One region of the Pseudomonas sp. X10 genome, then DNA from elsewhere that is predicted to be linked to it. Evidence: riboswitches for the same ligand, from Rfam matches in the RefSeq annotation. Region 1 holds a riboswitch; the other holds the start of a gene.
What was found. Region 1 has a riboswitch for thiamine pyrophosphate ahead of ACYU03_RS14605 (TenA family protein). Riboswitches for the same ligand answer to the same signal wherever they lie in the genome.
Positions count from the first base shown of each region.

Region 1 (7,526 bases):
CACAGCAACAGCGGCCGCCAGGCGCTACGTAGCACTTCCAGCACCGGTGCCTGCTCCTTGCGCACCGTCTTGCTGGCCTGCTCGCGGCTGGCGATGAACTCCGGCGATTCATTGACGCCCAGACGGATCGCCAACCCGACCACCAACAACAGTGCGCTGGCCAGGAACGGCAAGCGCCAGCCCCAGCTCATCAGGTCTTCTTCTGGCAGGCGGGTCACCGCGCTGAAAGCCAGCAGCGAAAGAATCAAGCCAGCCGGACTGCCCAACTGGGCGAAGGAGGCGAAGAAATTACGCCGGCCCTTGGGTGCATGTTCACCAGCCATCAGTACCGCCCCGCCCCACTCCCCGCCCACGGCGATACCCTGGACGATACGCAGGAGGATCAGCAGCACCGGCGCGGTGGCGCCGATCTGCGCGTAGGTCGGCAACAGGCCGATGCACACGGTGACCACGCCCATCATCAGTAAGGTGATGACCAGCGACTTCTTGCGGCCGATACGGTCGCCGATATGGCCGAAAACGATGCCGCCCAGCGGCCGGGCGAAGAAGCCTACGGCGAAGGTGCCGAACGCCGCCATGGTGCTGAACAGAGGGTCGTCGGAAGGGAAGAACAAGGCACCGAACACCAACGCTGCGGCGGTGGCGTAGATGTAGAAGTCGTACCACTCGATCATGGTGCCGATGAATGCGGCGGCCGCGGCCCGGCGCGGTTGGGGCGAAGCGGAGGGCTTCATGGGTCAGGCTCCTTTGCTTGTTTTTTTCTGGCAGGAGTAAGGGTCACGGAAGCGCTCTGGATGGCGCCTGTCTGGAAAGGATTTATCGTCGCGGGGCTATAATTAGTCAATTTTCTATTTATTATTTCAACTATAACGCCCATTTATTATCGCGAGACTGCCATGTCCGACCGCCTGCTCAACGACCGCCTCGACTGGAACCTGCTGCGCACCTTCCGCGTGATCGGCCAGGAGCTGAGCATCAGCCGTGCCGCCGCGCGCCTGCACCTGACCCAACCGGCGGTGAGCCAGGCCCTCAAGCGCCTGGAGGAACAGCTCGGTCGCCAGCTCATCGCCCGCCGCGGCCCACGTTTTGCCCTGACCGAGGTGGGCGAGCAGATCTTCCACTTGGCCGGCGAGGTCTATGGGCAGATGTCACAGCTCAGTGGCGTGCTCGAACAACCCGGCGACGAACTGATCGGCAAAGTGCGTCTGTTGATGATCAGCCGCATCTGCTCCGAGCGCTTCGATGACTTTCTCGCCAGCTTTCACCGCCAGCACCCGCGGGTCGATCTGGAGATCGATGTGATGCGCAGCTCCGACATCGTCAGCGCCCTGCAGGAAAAAACCGCCACCCTCGGCCTGAGCCTCAACCGCCAGCCCCAGCCACGTCTGGAGCAGCGCCTGTTCCTGCGTCAGCGCTACGCCTTCTTCTGCGGCAAGCACCACGGCCTGTTCGGCAAGAGCGATATCGCCGGGGGCGACCTGCAACGTGAAAACTTCGTCAGCTTCACCAGCGACCAGATCGGCGGCATGCTCTCGCCGCTGACCATCTTCCGCGACCAGCAAGGCTTCAGCGGACGCATCGTCGCGTCGTCGCCAAGCCTGGAGGAAGTGCGCCGGCTGGTGATCGCCGGCTTCGGCATCGGCTGCCTGCCCGAGCATGTGGTGGCGGCCGATGTGGAAGCAGGCTTGCTCTGGCGGCTGCCGCCGCATGAAGGGATCGCCGATGTGGACATCCACCTGTTGTGGAACCGGGATCAGCGCATGAGCCGGGCCGAGGCGGTGTTCATCGAGGCGTTGCAGGAAGGCCCGGATACGGGGCATGGCGCACGCCAGGGCAATGGAGAGGCGCCTTGATGATCTGCGCAGTCAACTGACGATGGGCCGCATGCGCTGATGCCGACGCATCGCCAGCTGATGACGCTGGCGCCTACCCCCTGCAGCGTCGACCGTAGGGCCAGGGCGACATGGCGTGCCTAGTTCGCACCATCCAGGCCCATTTGCCAGAAGTCGGCCTCCAGTTTCGAGGCCTGGGCAAAGATCGCCGCCAGTTCGACAAAGCGCTGCTCGGTCATGCTGCGCGCCGCCAATTCGTCCAGGTGCTTGCGCGCCGCGTCTGCGACGCCCTGGTAAGCCTCTCCGGCATATTCGCCAATCCACTCGCGGTAAGGGTGCGCCGCTAGGTCAGCGATACCGGTCGACAGCTTGCGGCCAATTTCCGCATAGCCGATCACGCACGGCGCAAGGGCTACGTGCAGGTCGAGCAGGTCGCCCGCAGCGCCGCAATCGAGCACGAAACGGGTATAGGCCACCGTCGCCTGATGCTCCGGTGCCGCCTCGATATCCGCCTGCGACAAGCCCCAGCGGGCGCACAAACGCAGGTGCAGGTCGGTCTCGTCGAGGATCGCCGCCAGGCCCGCCTGTGCCGCGCGGATATCCGAGGGGCGCCGGCTCTTGTAGGCCGCCAGTGCCCAGGCCCGGGCGAACTGGATCAGGAACAGGTAGTCCTGCACCAGGTAGGTACGGAAGGCACTCTCGCCCAAGGTGCCTTCGCCCATCTGGCGCACGAAGGCGTGGTCGACATAACTGTTCCATTGCGGCGCCGCTGCAGCCTTGAGACGCTCGAAGATGTCCATGCTCATACCTCCTCGTCGTAGACGGCATCGAAGAACTCAAGCTCCAGTGCCACCGTGCGCAGGAAGAAATCGGTGCTGATCGCAACCTCCTTCGGCCCGACCCGATCCAGTTCCGCCTGCAGGAAGGCCACGAAGTCACGGAATGCCGGGTTGTCGTGCAAGGTGATCCACTCGGCGTAAACGAAGTTCTCCGGCAATGGCTGCGGCGCCTTGAGCGCCCAGTCCAGGTACAAGCCTTCGGCGACATTGAGCACGGCCAACGCAGCGGCATACGAGCGGGTGGCCGCTGCCTCGCGCATGATCGCCTTGAAGCCGGCGGTGGGCACCGTGTCCTGCGGCTCGCTGCGCTGCGCCTCGCTGACGCCCAGAGCCTCGAAGGCGCGCAGGAAATAGGTGTTCTCCTCGCCCGAGATCATCCCTGCGAAACGCCCGAAGCGCAGACGTGCCTCGAAGGTGTCCGCCGTGGCGATGGCGGCGCCCAGGAGGGTTAGGAAGCTGTCGAGAAAACGATGGTCCTGCACCAGGTAGCGGACCATGACAGGGTCCGGCACGCTGCCGTCGAACAACTGGCTGACAAAGCGGTGCCCAACAGCGGCCGACCAGGTTGGCTCGCTCTGGCGGCGCAGGGTTTCAGTGAAGCGTTCGGTCATGGTGCTGTCCTCTGTGAGGTGACAGCGAGACCGTTGCCTGGGGCATGGAGCGGCCTCGCAGTGAGGCCGGCAAAAAGGCAGGTCCGAAATCCCATCCCTTCGCCGGCATGATCCGGATCAGGTTCGAAGGGTCACCGCGCTGCAGCTGCCAGCGGTTTCTCAGCCCGTTGCCGGGCTCCCCTTGGTGGTGCTCATGTATACAGCAGGTGCAGGGTATTGTCACCACCGCCGCCCCCATGTCGCGTCTTGGGTCCGATCAGTTGAAATACCGTACGTCCAGCCGCTCCACGAGAAAATCGATGAACACCCTCACCCGCTGCGGCAACTGCCGGCCCGGCCCGATGAACACCGCGTGCAGGGTGTCTTGCTCGCCACTGTCGAAATCCTCCAGCAACGGCACCAGGCGCCCCGCCTGGATATCCGCACCAACATGAAAGTTGGCCAGCCGGGCAATGCCTGCGCACCCAACTGGCTGCCCTTGGGCAGCCGGCGATCTGGTCGATGATGCTGATGACCATCCTCGGCTTTGGCGCCAGCTTTGCAGCCTTCACCTTCCTCACCCCGATCCTCACCGACATCACCGGCTTCTCCTCGGCTACCGCCAGCAGCCTACTGGTGGTGTTCGGCGTCGCCACGCTGATCGGCAACTTGGCCGGCGGACGCCTGGCCGACCGCCTCGGTTGGCAGCGCGCCCTGCGTCTGCTGTTCGTATTGCTGGCGGCGACCCTGGTGCTCTTGGGCCTGTCCCTGTCTTCGCCGGTGGCGATGGTGGTGCTGTTGTTCGTCTGGGGCGTGCTGGCCTTTGGTATGACCCCGGGCTTCCAGGCCGGCATGCTCGACACCGCCGAGCGCTACACACCCAGGGCCGTGGATTTCGCCTCGGGCCTGAACATCTCCGCCTTCAACCTCGGCATCACCTTGGGCGAGACCGCCGGCAGCCGCCTGGCAGGCACTGGCCAAGGTGCCGGATGGCGCAGCGCACGCAACCAGGCAAGGTGTAAGGCCAAACGACACTGTCGATTGCAGGTATCAAGGTATGCAAGCCCTGTAGGAGCGGGCTTGCCCGCGAGGCGTCGGCGCTGGCGCCACTAAAGTATCCCGGGCCGCCGTCCTAGGTCGTGCCAGCCCGGCCCTCCTGCAAGCCCACCCCGAGCCGCATACGTCAGGCAAGACTTCATCTGCCATCGGTTCTTGCCCCTGAGTCAAAAGTCATTGTCCCCAAGGCCGCTTTTTCCGCTGGCCGTGCATGCCGAGAATCCACCCATCCATTTCGACAGGTGATTCCCATGCCCCTTCCGCTTGCCTCGTTTGCCCTCACCCTCAGTGCCTTTGCGAGCCTCTGCGCCAACCGCTGCAACGCGGCGACGCCAAGGGCCTGACCGACTACCCCACGTTGGCCGGTACGGCCCACTGATCTGCCCAAGGAAAGAACCCTATGAAACGCTTCAAGCCCCTGCTGCTCGCCGCCGCGTTGACGGCCACCGCCCACACTGCCCTGGCCGCCGACTGGTACCCAGCCCCCTATGGCCCGGACGACGAGATCGGTGCTGCCAATCTGCTCACCCCCGAGGTCGTGAAGAAGGCCATCGGCCTGGTCACTACCGGCAAAACCTACTCCCTGGGCGTGCCAGTGAGCAGGGACCTGCCGGCCTTCCGTCACCGCAGCTTCCACCTCTACAACATCCAGCCCGGCGAACAGGCCGGGCAGACCCTGGGAGTGAACAAGTTCAGCTTCAACGATGAACTGGTCAACGGCTGGACCGGCGTCGGCACCCAGCTCAACGGCATCGGCCATATCGGCATCGACAACGTCTACTACAACGGCAACAAAGCCGCCGACTTCGTCACGGTCGAAGGCGTCACCAAGCTGGGCGTCGAGAAGGTGCCGCCGATGGTCACCCGCGGCGTGGTGCTGGACATGACCGTCCATTACGGCAAGGCCATCGTGCCCGGCGGTACTTCGTTTACCGTCGACGACGTCAAGGCGGTGCTGAAGAAGCAAGGCATCACCCTGCGCAAGGGCGATGTGGTGTTGTTCAACACCGGCTGGCTGGAGCTGATCGGCAAGGACAACCAGCAGTTCCTCGCCACCGAGCCGGGCATCGATCTGCCTGCCGCCCAGTGGCTGGCCGACCAGGGGATCGTTGCCTTCGGCGGCGACACCTGGGCGTCGGAGGTGTACCCCAACCCGACGGGTGAAGAGTTCCCGGTCAACCAGTTCATGCTCGCCAAGCGCGGCATCTACAACCTGGAACTGATCGACACCCGGGCCCTGGTGCGCGACAAGGCCTTCGAGTTCCTCTTCGTGCTGGGCCAGCCGCTGTACAAGGGCTCGACCCAGGTGAACGTCAACCCCGTGGCCATTCGCTGAGCATTACGGGGCACGCCTACCGCCAGGTCAGGCCTGTACCGCTCCGATGAAGTTCGCCAACTCCGGTGTCTTGGGCGCAGCGAACAACTCCCGGGGGTCACCCACTTCATGCACCTTGCCATGGTGCATGAACACCAACTTGTCCCCCACCTCCCGGGCAAAGCGCATCTCGTGGGTGACCATGATCAGGGTCATGCCTTCCTTGGCCAGTTGACGCACCACACCGAGCACCTCGTTGACCAGCTCCGGATCCAGCGCCGAGGTGATTTCGTCACACAGCAGCACCTTGGGCGACATGGCCAGGGCGCGGGCAATCGCGACGCGTTGTTGCTGGCCACCGGAGAGGCGGTCGGGGTAGGCATCGATCTTCTCCGCCAGGCCGACCCGGGCAAGCATCTGTTCGGCCAGCTTGCGAGCTTCAGCCTTGCTGGTCTTCTTCACCACCTGGGGCGCGAGCATGACGTTCTCGCCCACGGTCAGGTGGGGGAACAGGTTGAACTGCTGGAACACCATGCCGACCTTCTGGCGCAAAGCGCGCAGGTCGGCGCGGCTGGCGTCGAGGTATTCCCCGTCCACTTCGATCACGCCGTCGCTGATCGACTCCAAGCCATTAAGGGTGCGCAGCAAGGTGCTCTTGCCGGAGCCGCTGCGACCGATGATGGCGACCACTTCGCCTTCTTCGATGTTCAGGTCGACACCTTTGAGCACGTGGTTGTCGCCGTAGTACTTGTGTAATGCGCAAACGCTAAGCAGGGGCATGCAGCCTCCTTTCCAGATGACGTGCGCTCAGGGAGAGCGGATAGCAGAGGATGAAGTAGCCGATGGAGACCAGGCCGTAGATCAGGAAGGGTTCGAAGGTGGCGTTGGCCAGCATGCCACCGGTCTTGGTCAGCTCGGTGAAACCGATGATGGAGGTGACGGCGGTGCCCTTCACCACCTGCACCGAGAAGCCCACCGTGGGCGCGACAGCGATACGCAAGGCCTGGGGCAGAATGACGTAACGCAGTTGCTCCACGCGGCTCAGCGCCAGGCTGCCGGAAGCTTCCCACTGGCCACGCGGGATGGACTCGACGCAGCCGCGCCAGATCTCGGCCAGGAAGGCGCTGGTGAACAGGGTCAGGGCAATGGCCGCTGCCATCCAGGCGGACACGTCGATGCCGAACAGGGCAATGCCGAAGAACACCATGAACAGCTGCATCAGCAACGGCGTGCCCTGGAACAGCTCGATATAGCCCCGCGCCAGGACGCGCAAGGACTGGTTGTCGGAGATCCGCGCCAGCAACACCAGCAGCCCGGCCAGGCCGCCGCAGAGGAAGGCCACCAACGATAGCAACAGGGTCCACTGCAGGCCGGTGAGCAGGTTGCGGACGATATCCCAGAGAGTGAAGTCCATTCAGCGTCTCCCCATCAGCAGGCGCTGCCCCACCCAGGCCAGCAACTGGCGCAGGAGGATCGCCATGGCCAGGTACAGCAATGTGGTCAGCAGGTAGGTTTCGAAGGCGCGGAAGTTGCGCGACTGGATAAAGTTGGCGGCGAAGGACAGCTCTTCAGTGGCGATCTGCGAGCAGACCGCCGAGCCGAGCATGACGATCACGATCTGGCTGGTCAGCGCCGGCCAGACCTTGGCCAAGGCCGGCTGGATCACCACATGGCGGAAGGCCTCGAAGCGGCTCATCGCCAATGCCGAGGCAGCTTCCAGCTGCCCCTTGGGAATGGCCTGGATACCGGCGCGGATGATTTCCGTGGAATAGGCACCCAGGTTGATCACCATCGCCAGCAGCGCCGCTTGCCACTCGGTCAAGCGCACACCCAGAGACGGCAGGCCGAAGAAGATGAAGAACAACTGGACGATGAAGGGCGTGTTGCGGATCAG
Region 1 is NZ_CM142677.1:3,202,594-3,210,119, forward strand. It holds gene ACYU03_RS14590 (MFS transporter) at 1-734, opposite strand, end outside; gene ACYU03_RS14595 (LysR family transcriptional regulator) at 897-1,853, shown strand; gene tenA (thiaminase II) at 1,973-2,638, opposite strand; gene ACYU03_RS14605 (TenA family protein) at 2,635-3,282, opposite strand; TPP riboswitch at 3,360-3,474, opposite strand; gene ACYU03_RS14610 (hypothetical protein) at 3,539-3,682, opposite strand; gene ACYU03_RS14615 (MFS transporter) at 3,739-4,374, shown strand; gene ACYU03_RS14620 (cyclase family protein) at 4,718-5,653, shown strand; gene ACYU03_RS14625 (amino acid ABC transporter ATP-binding protein) at 5,681-6,412, opposite strand; gene ACYU03_RS14630 (amino acid ABC transporter permease) at 6,399-7,046, opposite strand; gene ACYU03_RS14635 (amino acid ABC transporter permease) at 7,047-7,526, opposite strand, start outside.

Region 2 (7,526 bases), 2.0 Mb from region 1:
ATTGATCACACCGCAGCAGAGCGACTACCCGGGCGGCGAAGCGATCAGTCCGCAGATCTGGCGCGCGGACAGTTTCTACGCCATGGCCGAATTGTTGATGCGTGGCCTGGGCTGGGCCTGGTTGCCGCGGCATGTGGTGCAGTACCCGACGTACCAGACGCAGATGGTCGAGTTGCCCAGCGAGTGGCGACCGCCGGCCCTGGTGGTGGAGCTGGCCTGGCGCCGCGACGAACCTTTGGGCCCTGCGGCACAATGGCTGGCCGAGCGCTTCGCTGTGCACTTGAGAGCCATAGGCTAGTACACTGCACCACCATGAATAGACCCCTCTATACCCTGCTGTTTCACCTGGGCCTGCCGCTGGTTGCGCTGCGCCTGTTCCTGCGTGCGCGCAAGGCTCCAGCCTACGGCCAGCGGATTGCCGAGCGCTTCGCCTTCAAGCTGCCATCGATGCAACAGGGCGGTATCTGGGTTCATGCTGTGTCGGTGGGCGAAAGTATCGCTGCTGCGCCCATGGTGCGGGCCCTGCTGCAGGCGTACCCAGATTTGCCGATCACCATTACCTGCATGACCCCGACCGGTTCGGAGCGAATCCGCGCCCTGTTCGGCAACGAGCCGCGTATCCAGCACTGCTACCTACCCTATGATCTGCCATGGGCATCCGGCCGTTTCCTCGACCATATCCGTCCACGCCTGGGCATCATCATGGAAACCGAGCTGTGGCCCAACCATATCCACCAGTGCGTCAAGCGCGGCATCCCGGTGGCCCTGGCCAATGCCCGGCTGTCTGAGCGCTCCGCCCGGGGCTATGCACGTTTCGCCGGGCTGACCCGGCCAATGCTTGCCGAGATGAGCCTGATCGCCGTGCAGACCGAGGCTGAGGCCGAGCGCTTCCGCAACCTGGGCGCACGTCCCGAGAGCGTGCAGGTGACAGGCTCGATCAAATTCGACCTGAAGATCGACGAACAACTTCTGCCTCGCGCCCGGCAATTGCGCGAGCAGTGGGGCGCTGTGCAGCGCCCGGTGTGGATCGCGGCGAGCACCCATGAAGGCGAGGACGCGGTGATCCTGGCTGCCCATCAGCAACTGCTCCAGAGCCATGGCGATGCCTTGCTGATCCTGGTGCCTCGGCATCCGGAGCGTTTCGATTCGGTGCATGCGCAGTGCCGTGAGCAATTCGCCACGGTGCGGCGCTCCTCCGGCGCGGCAGTCGAGGCGCAAACCCAGGTGCTGCTTGGCGACACCATGGGCGAGTTGCTGTTCCTCTATGCGCTGGCCGACATTGCCTTCGTCGGTGGCAGCCTGGTGCCCAACGGCGGGCACAACCTGCTGGAGCCGGCGGCCTTGTCATTGCCGGTGATCAGTGGGCCGCACCTGTTCAACTTCCTGGAGATCGCTGCGATGCTGCGCGAGGCGGGCGCCTTACAGGAGGTCGACGATGCCGAAGGCCTGGCCACGGCGGTGCGCCGGTTGATCGAACTGCCCCAGGATGCCCAGCGCATGGGGGAGGCGGGCAGGGCGGTGATGCAGGCCAACCAGGGGGCGTTGCAGCGCTTGCTGGATGGGCTGGGGCGCTTGATCTAGAGCGAGTAGGAGCCAGCGGTCGAGGGCAACGCCCTCGCCTTGCTGACTTGCTGCCTGCACTGGCCCATCACGGACCAGTCTGGCGCCGAATCGGCGTACCGGTAGAGCGGCGATCACACGCCTCAGGTGAGTGATTGGCGGTCCTTCACGGCCGCCGCTCGAAGTTCTTCGCCGCCGCTTCCGCCAGGTCCGGTGGCAGGAAGTCCTTGTCCGGGTTGTAGTCGGCCTTCAGGTAGCGACCCAGATCCTGCAGGTCCTGGGGGCTCAGGGTGCCGGCAGCTTGCTTCAGGCGCAGGTTGTCGAGGATGTAGTCGTAGCGGCTGTTGTTGTAGTCGCGAACCGAGGTGTACAGCTGGCGCTGTGCATCCAGCACGTCGACGATGTTGCGGGTGCCGACCTGGTAGCCGATCTCGGTGGCTTCCAAGGCACTCTGGTTGGAAATGATCGACTGTTTGCGCGCCTGCACTTGCTCTACATCGGTGTTCACCGCGCGGTGCAGGTTACGGGTGTTTTCCACCACCTGGCGGCGTAGGCTTTCGCGCTGTTGCTCGGTCTGGTTCAGGCGCTGGTAGGCCTCGCGGACCTGGGAGCTGGTCAGGCCGCCGCTGTAGATCGGGATGTTCAACTGCAGGCCGATACTGGTCTGCTCCACATCGCCACTGTAGCGTACGCCGGGCTGCGGCGCGGGGTTGGTGAAGCCAAGGTTGTCATTGTCGCCCCGCTGGTAGCGGGCCACTGCATCGAGGGTCGGGGCGTGGCCGGCCTTGCGTTGGCGCAGGGTCTCCTCGGCTGCAGTGACAGCGTGGTTGGTGGCCAGCAGGTTGAGGTTCTGGCGTGCGGCGGTCTCGACCCAGGCCTTGGCGTCGTTGGGCGTCGGCACCTGCACGGGCAAGGTGTGAACTACGCCTTGCAGCGAGCCGTACTCGCGGTTGGTCAGTGTCACCAGCGCTTCGAAGGCATCCTGCACCTGGCGCTCGGCGATGATCCGGTTGGCGCGGGCGGTGTCGTAGCTGGCCTGTGACTGCAGTACGTCGGTCTTGTCCGAGAGGCCGACATCGAAGCGTTCGTTGGATTGGTCGAGCTGGCGCTTGAAGGCCGCTTCTTCGGCCTTGGTCGAGGCCAGATTGTCCTGGGCGCGGAGCACTGCGAAGTAGCTCTCGGCGCTCTGCAGGATCAGGTTCTGCTCGGTCGCCGACAGTTCAAGGGCCGCTTGCTCGTTGACCGCTTCGGCCGCTTGCAACTGGAACCAGCGGTCGGCGCGGAAGATCGGCTGGGACAGGGTGGCGCTCCAGGCACTGCCGCTGCGGTTGGAGGTGATCGACGGTTCATCGAGCTTGGTGCGAGTGTTCATCATCTCGGCGCCGGCCGACAGATTCGGCAGCAGACCTGCGCGGGCTTGCGGGACGACTTCGCGGCGTGCGCCGTAATCGGCGCGGGCTGCGGCCAGGTCGGCGTTGTTGCCGACCGCTTCCTGATAGACGCTGACCAGGTCGGTCTTCACTGTCGTGGGCACATCCACTGCCCAGGCCACTCCATTGGAAGCACAAGACACGGCAATGGCCAGTGAGAGTTTGCGCAGCATAGGCAATCCTTGAACGAGTAAGAGAATTTCTGAACTGATGAGTATCGCGCGACAGGCAGTGTAGTGGTGCCGGCACCCGGCAACAATCCACCCTTTGCGCCATTCATCATCCCTGTGCTTGCACGCTTGGCTTTGATGACCACTCCAGTCTAGACTGGGCGCGTTCTTGTCGGGGTGCCTTGAAGCAAAGGCTGAGATCGGAAAGTTCCGGATCCCGTTGAACCTGATCAGGTTAGCGCCTGCGTAGGGAACAAGATTTCTCGCTTTCCCGGCGAGTCTCTTGTGCCAGGTCCGGGAATGTCGAACAGCTCGCAAGCTCAAGGCACACCGCGTATCCGGCACTGCACCATCACTGGTGTGTCCGCGTCTTTCAGGTTCTCCCCCGACATTCCACTGCTAGGAAGCCGTCTGGAGAGCCTGTGATGAGTAAACAAGAAAAAACGATCAACCTGAGCGAGTCCGCCCAGGTCGACCAGCAGTCCGTGCAACCCTTCACCCGTTCGCGCAAGGTTTATGTCGAAGGTTCGCGCCCTGACATCCGTGTGCCGATGCGCGAGATCAGCCTGGACGACACTCCCACCGACTTCGGCGGTGAAGCCAATGCCCCTGTGCTGGTTTACGACACTTCCGGCCCTTACACCGACCCTGAGGTCATCATCGACGTGCGTAAAGGCCTGGGCGATGTGCGCTCGGCCTGGATCGACGCCCGCGGCGACACCGAACGCCTGGCCGGCCTGAGCTCGAACTTCGGCCAGCAGCGGCTGAACGACGCCGAGCTGACCAAGCTGCGCTTCGCCCACGTACGTAACCCGCGCCGGGCCAAGACCGGTGCCAACGTCAGCCAGATGCACTATGCGCGCAAGGGCATCATCACCGCTGAGATGGAATACGTCGCCATCCGCGAGAACATGAAGCTGCAGGAAGCCCGCGCCGCCGGCTTGCTTGACCAGCAGCACCCAGGCCACAGTTTCGGCGCCAGCATCCCGAAGGAAATTACCCCCGAGTTCGTCCGCGAGGAAATCGCCCGCGGCCGCGCGATCATCCCGGCGAACATCAACCACACCGAGCTTGAGCCGATGATCATCGGCCGCAACTTCCTAGTGAAGATCAACGGCAACATCGGCAACAGCGCCTTGGGTTCCTCCATCGAGGAAGAGGTGGCCAAGCTGACCTGGGGTATCCGCTGGGGCTCGGACACGGTCATGGACCTGTCCACTGGCAAGCACATCCACGAGACCCGCGAGTGGATCATCCGCAACTCGCCGGTACCGATCGGCACCGTGCCGATCTACCAGGCCCTGGAGAAGGTTGGTGGCGTTGCCGAGGACCTGACCTGGGAGCTGTTCCGCGACACCCTGATCGAACAGGCCGAGCAGGGTGTGGACTACTTCACTATCCACGCCGGGGTGCTGCTGCGCTACGTGCCGCTGACCGCCAAGCGGGTCACCGGCATCGTCAGCCGTGGCGGCTCGATCATGGCCAAGTGGTGTCTTGCGCATCACAAGGAGAACTTCCTCTATACCCACTTCGAGGAAATCTGCGAAATCATGAAGGCCTACGACGTCAGCTTCTCGCTGGGCGATGGCCTGCGTCCCGGCTCGATCGCCGACGCGAATGACGAGGCGCAGTTCGGTGAGCTGGAAACCCTTGGCGAGTTGACCAAGATCGCCTGGAAGCATGATGTGCAGTGCATGATCGAAGGCCCGGGCCACGTGCCGATGCAATTGATCAAGGAGAACATGGACAAGCAGCTGGAGTGCTGCGACGAGGCGCCGTTCTATACCCTCGGCCCGCTGACCACCGACATCGCTCCAGGCTACGACCACATTACCTCCGGGATCGGTGCGGCGATGATCGGCTGGTTCGGTTGCGCCATGCTTTGCTATGTGACGCCGAAGGAGCACCTTGGCCTGCCGAACAAGGACGACGTCAAGACCGGCATCATCACCTACAAGATTGCCGCCCATGCCGCCGACCTCGCCAAAGGCCATCCTGGCGCGCAGATCCGTGACAACGCGTTGTCCAAGGCGCGTTTCGAGTTCCGCTGGGAAGACCAGTTCAACCTCGGCCTGGATCCGGACACCGCGCGGGCCTTCCACGACGAGACCCTGCCCAAGGAGTCGGCCAAGGTCGCGCACTTCTGCTCCATGTGCGGGCCGAAGTTCTGCTCGATGAAGATCACCCAGGAAGTGCGTGAGTACGCCGCCAACCAGCGCATCGCGGCGGTGGACGTGGCGGTCGAGGATGGCATGCGTGAGCAGGCCGAGCGGTTCCGCCAGGAAGGCAGCCAGTTGTACCAGAAGGTTTGATCCAGAGGCCAATGGCCGCATCGCGGGCAAGCCCGCTTCTACAGGCCCAGTGAACCTGTAGGGGCGGGCTTGCCCGCGATAGGGTTTCCCCAATAATCCTGTCGAGCACTGCACCGTGACCACACCCAGTCATTTCTCCCCAAATCATCCGGTCCCCGCCAGCCAACGCCTGTTTGGCGCCCGTGACCTGTTCGTCCTGTGGTTTTCCCTAGGTACCGGCCTGATGGTCCTGCAGGTCGGGGGCATGCTCGCCCCTGGCCTGGGCCTGGCCGGCGCTTTGCTGGCGATCTTCCTAGGTACTGCCGTTGGCGTGTTGTTGCTGGCGGCGGCCGGAGTGATCGGCAGCGACACTGGCCTGTCGGCGATGGGTACCTTGCGTCTGACCCTGGGGGGACATGGCGTGCGTTTACCGGCGCTGCTCAACCTGCTGCAACTGATCGGTTGGGGGTCGTTCGAGATCATCGTCATGCGTGATGCGGCCAGCTTGCTGGGCGCCCGTGCGTTTGGCGAGGGCAGTCTGTGGACCAGCCCGTTGCTGTGGACCCTGTGCTTCGGTGCCTTGGCAACCCTGCTGGCGATCTGCGGCCCGCTGACCTTCGTGCGCAAGGTCTTGCGCAAATGGGGGATCTGGCTACTGCTCGGCGCCTGCTTGTGGCTGACCTGGAACCTGTTCGCCAAGGCCGATCTGGCGGCGCTCTGGGCTCGCACTGGGGATGGCTCGCTGTCACTGGCGGTCGGTTTCGACATCGCCATCGCCATGCCGTTGTCCTGGTTGCCGCTGATCGCCGACTATTCGCGCTTCGCCCGAGGGGCTGGCCGGGTGTTCGCTGGTACAGCACTGGGTTATTTCATCGGTAACTGCTGGCTGATGAGCCTGGGTGTGGCCTATACCCTGGCTTTCGCGCCGAGCGGCGAAGTCAATGCGCTATTGCTGGCGTTGGCCGGTGCTGGCCTGGGCATCCCGCTGCTGCTGATTCTGCTGGACGAGTCGGAGAACGCTTTCGCCGACATTCACTCGGCGGCCGTATCCACTGGCTTGCTGGTGCGTATCAAGGTCGAGCATCTGGCCCTGGCCATCGGCGCGCTCTGCACCCTGATCGCTTGCCTGGCGCCGCTGGCGCAGTACGAGAACTTCCTGCTGCTGATCGGCTCGCTGTTCGCACCGCTGTTCGGTGTGGTGCTGATGGACCATTTCGTCATCCGTCGGCGGCGTCTGCCGGCGACGGTCAACGGCCTGCACTGGGGGGCGTTGCTGGCCTGGGCGGTAGGTGTCGTCGCCTACCACTTGTTAGCCAACTATGCCTCCGATGTGGGGGCAACCCTGCCGGCGCTGTTGCTGGCAGGGGTGTTGCACGGGCTGTTCTGCCTTAGCCGCGGCCGGGAAACAGCTCCGGCTTGATCACGCCATTGAGGCGCGGGTAGGGGATCTTCAGCTCGATGTGGCCCATGGAGTAGGGCGCGATGGCATAGACCTCGTACTTGAGCACCACCGCGCCATAGGTGAGGGCGACATGCGGGGTCTGGCGGAAGGGCCAGGTCTTGACGAACTCGGGGTCCTTGTCCATGCCGGTGCTGATCAGCCAGGCGCGGTGGGACTCCTCGGCGGTCTTCCAGAAGGTCGCCTCCTGTCCGGGCACCAGCATGTCCTGCAGGGTCAGTACCTTGTCCAGCTTGCGTGAATAGTTGATGAAGCCGCGGCCAGGCATGCCGTGGGCGCCGCCACTGTCCAGGTAACTGGACAGCTCGACGATCACCAGGCCGTCATGCTGCTCGCGTACCTTAGCTTGCAGGTAGCTGCTGTTGCGCTTATCGGCGGTGCGCAGGTATTGCTCTTCATAGGCCTTGAGCGAGGCGGGCGGGGTGCCGCGCTGGTTATCCTCGGTCAGTTGCAGCAGGCGTTTTTCGACGATGGCGTCGAGCTTGGGCAGCGCCGGGAAATGGACGGTGTCGATGTTCACCAGTGGGCAGTCGCTTTCGCTGCAGTCGGGCTTGATGTGCTCCCAGGCTTCGCGCTTGACCTCCATCGGCGCGCGCAGGTTGGGTTGGAACAGGCT
Region 2 is NZ_CM142677.1:5,182,057-5,189,582, reverse strand. It holds gene ACYU03_RS23620 (LysR family transcriptional regulator) at 1-298, shown strand, start outside; gene waaA (lipid IV(A) 3-deoxy-D-manno-octulosonic acid transferase) at 313-1,581, shown strand; gene ACYU03_RS23610 (TolC family outer membrane protein) at 1,727-3,163, opposite strand; TPP riboswitch at 3,324-3,430, shown strand; gene thiC (phosphomethylpyrimidine synthase ThiC) at 3,586-5,472, shown strand; gene cytX (putative hydroxymethylpyrimidine transporter CytX) at 5,588-6,871, shown strand; gene ACYU03_RS23595 (RsiV family protein) at 6,840-7,526, opposite strand, start outside.
Region 2: linked by a shared signal. The riboswitch ahead of thiC (phosphomethylpyrimidine synthase ThiC) and the one ahead of ACYU03_RS14605 (TenA family protein) in region 1 are both predicted to bind thiamine pyrophosphate.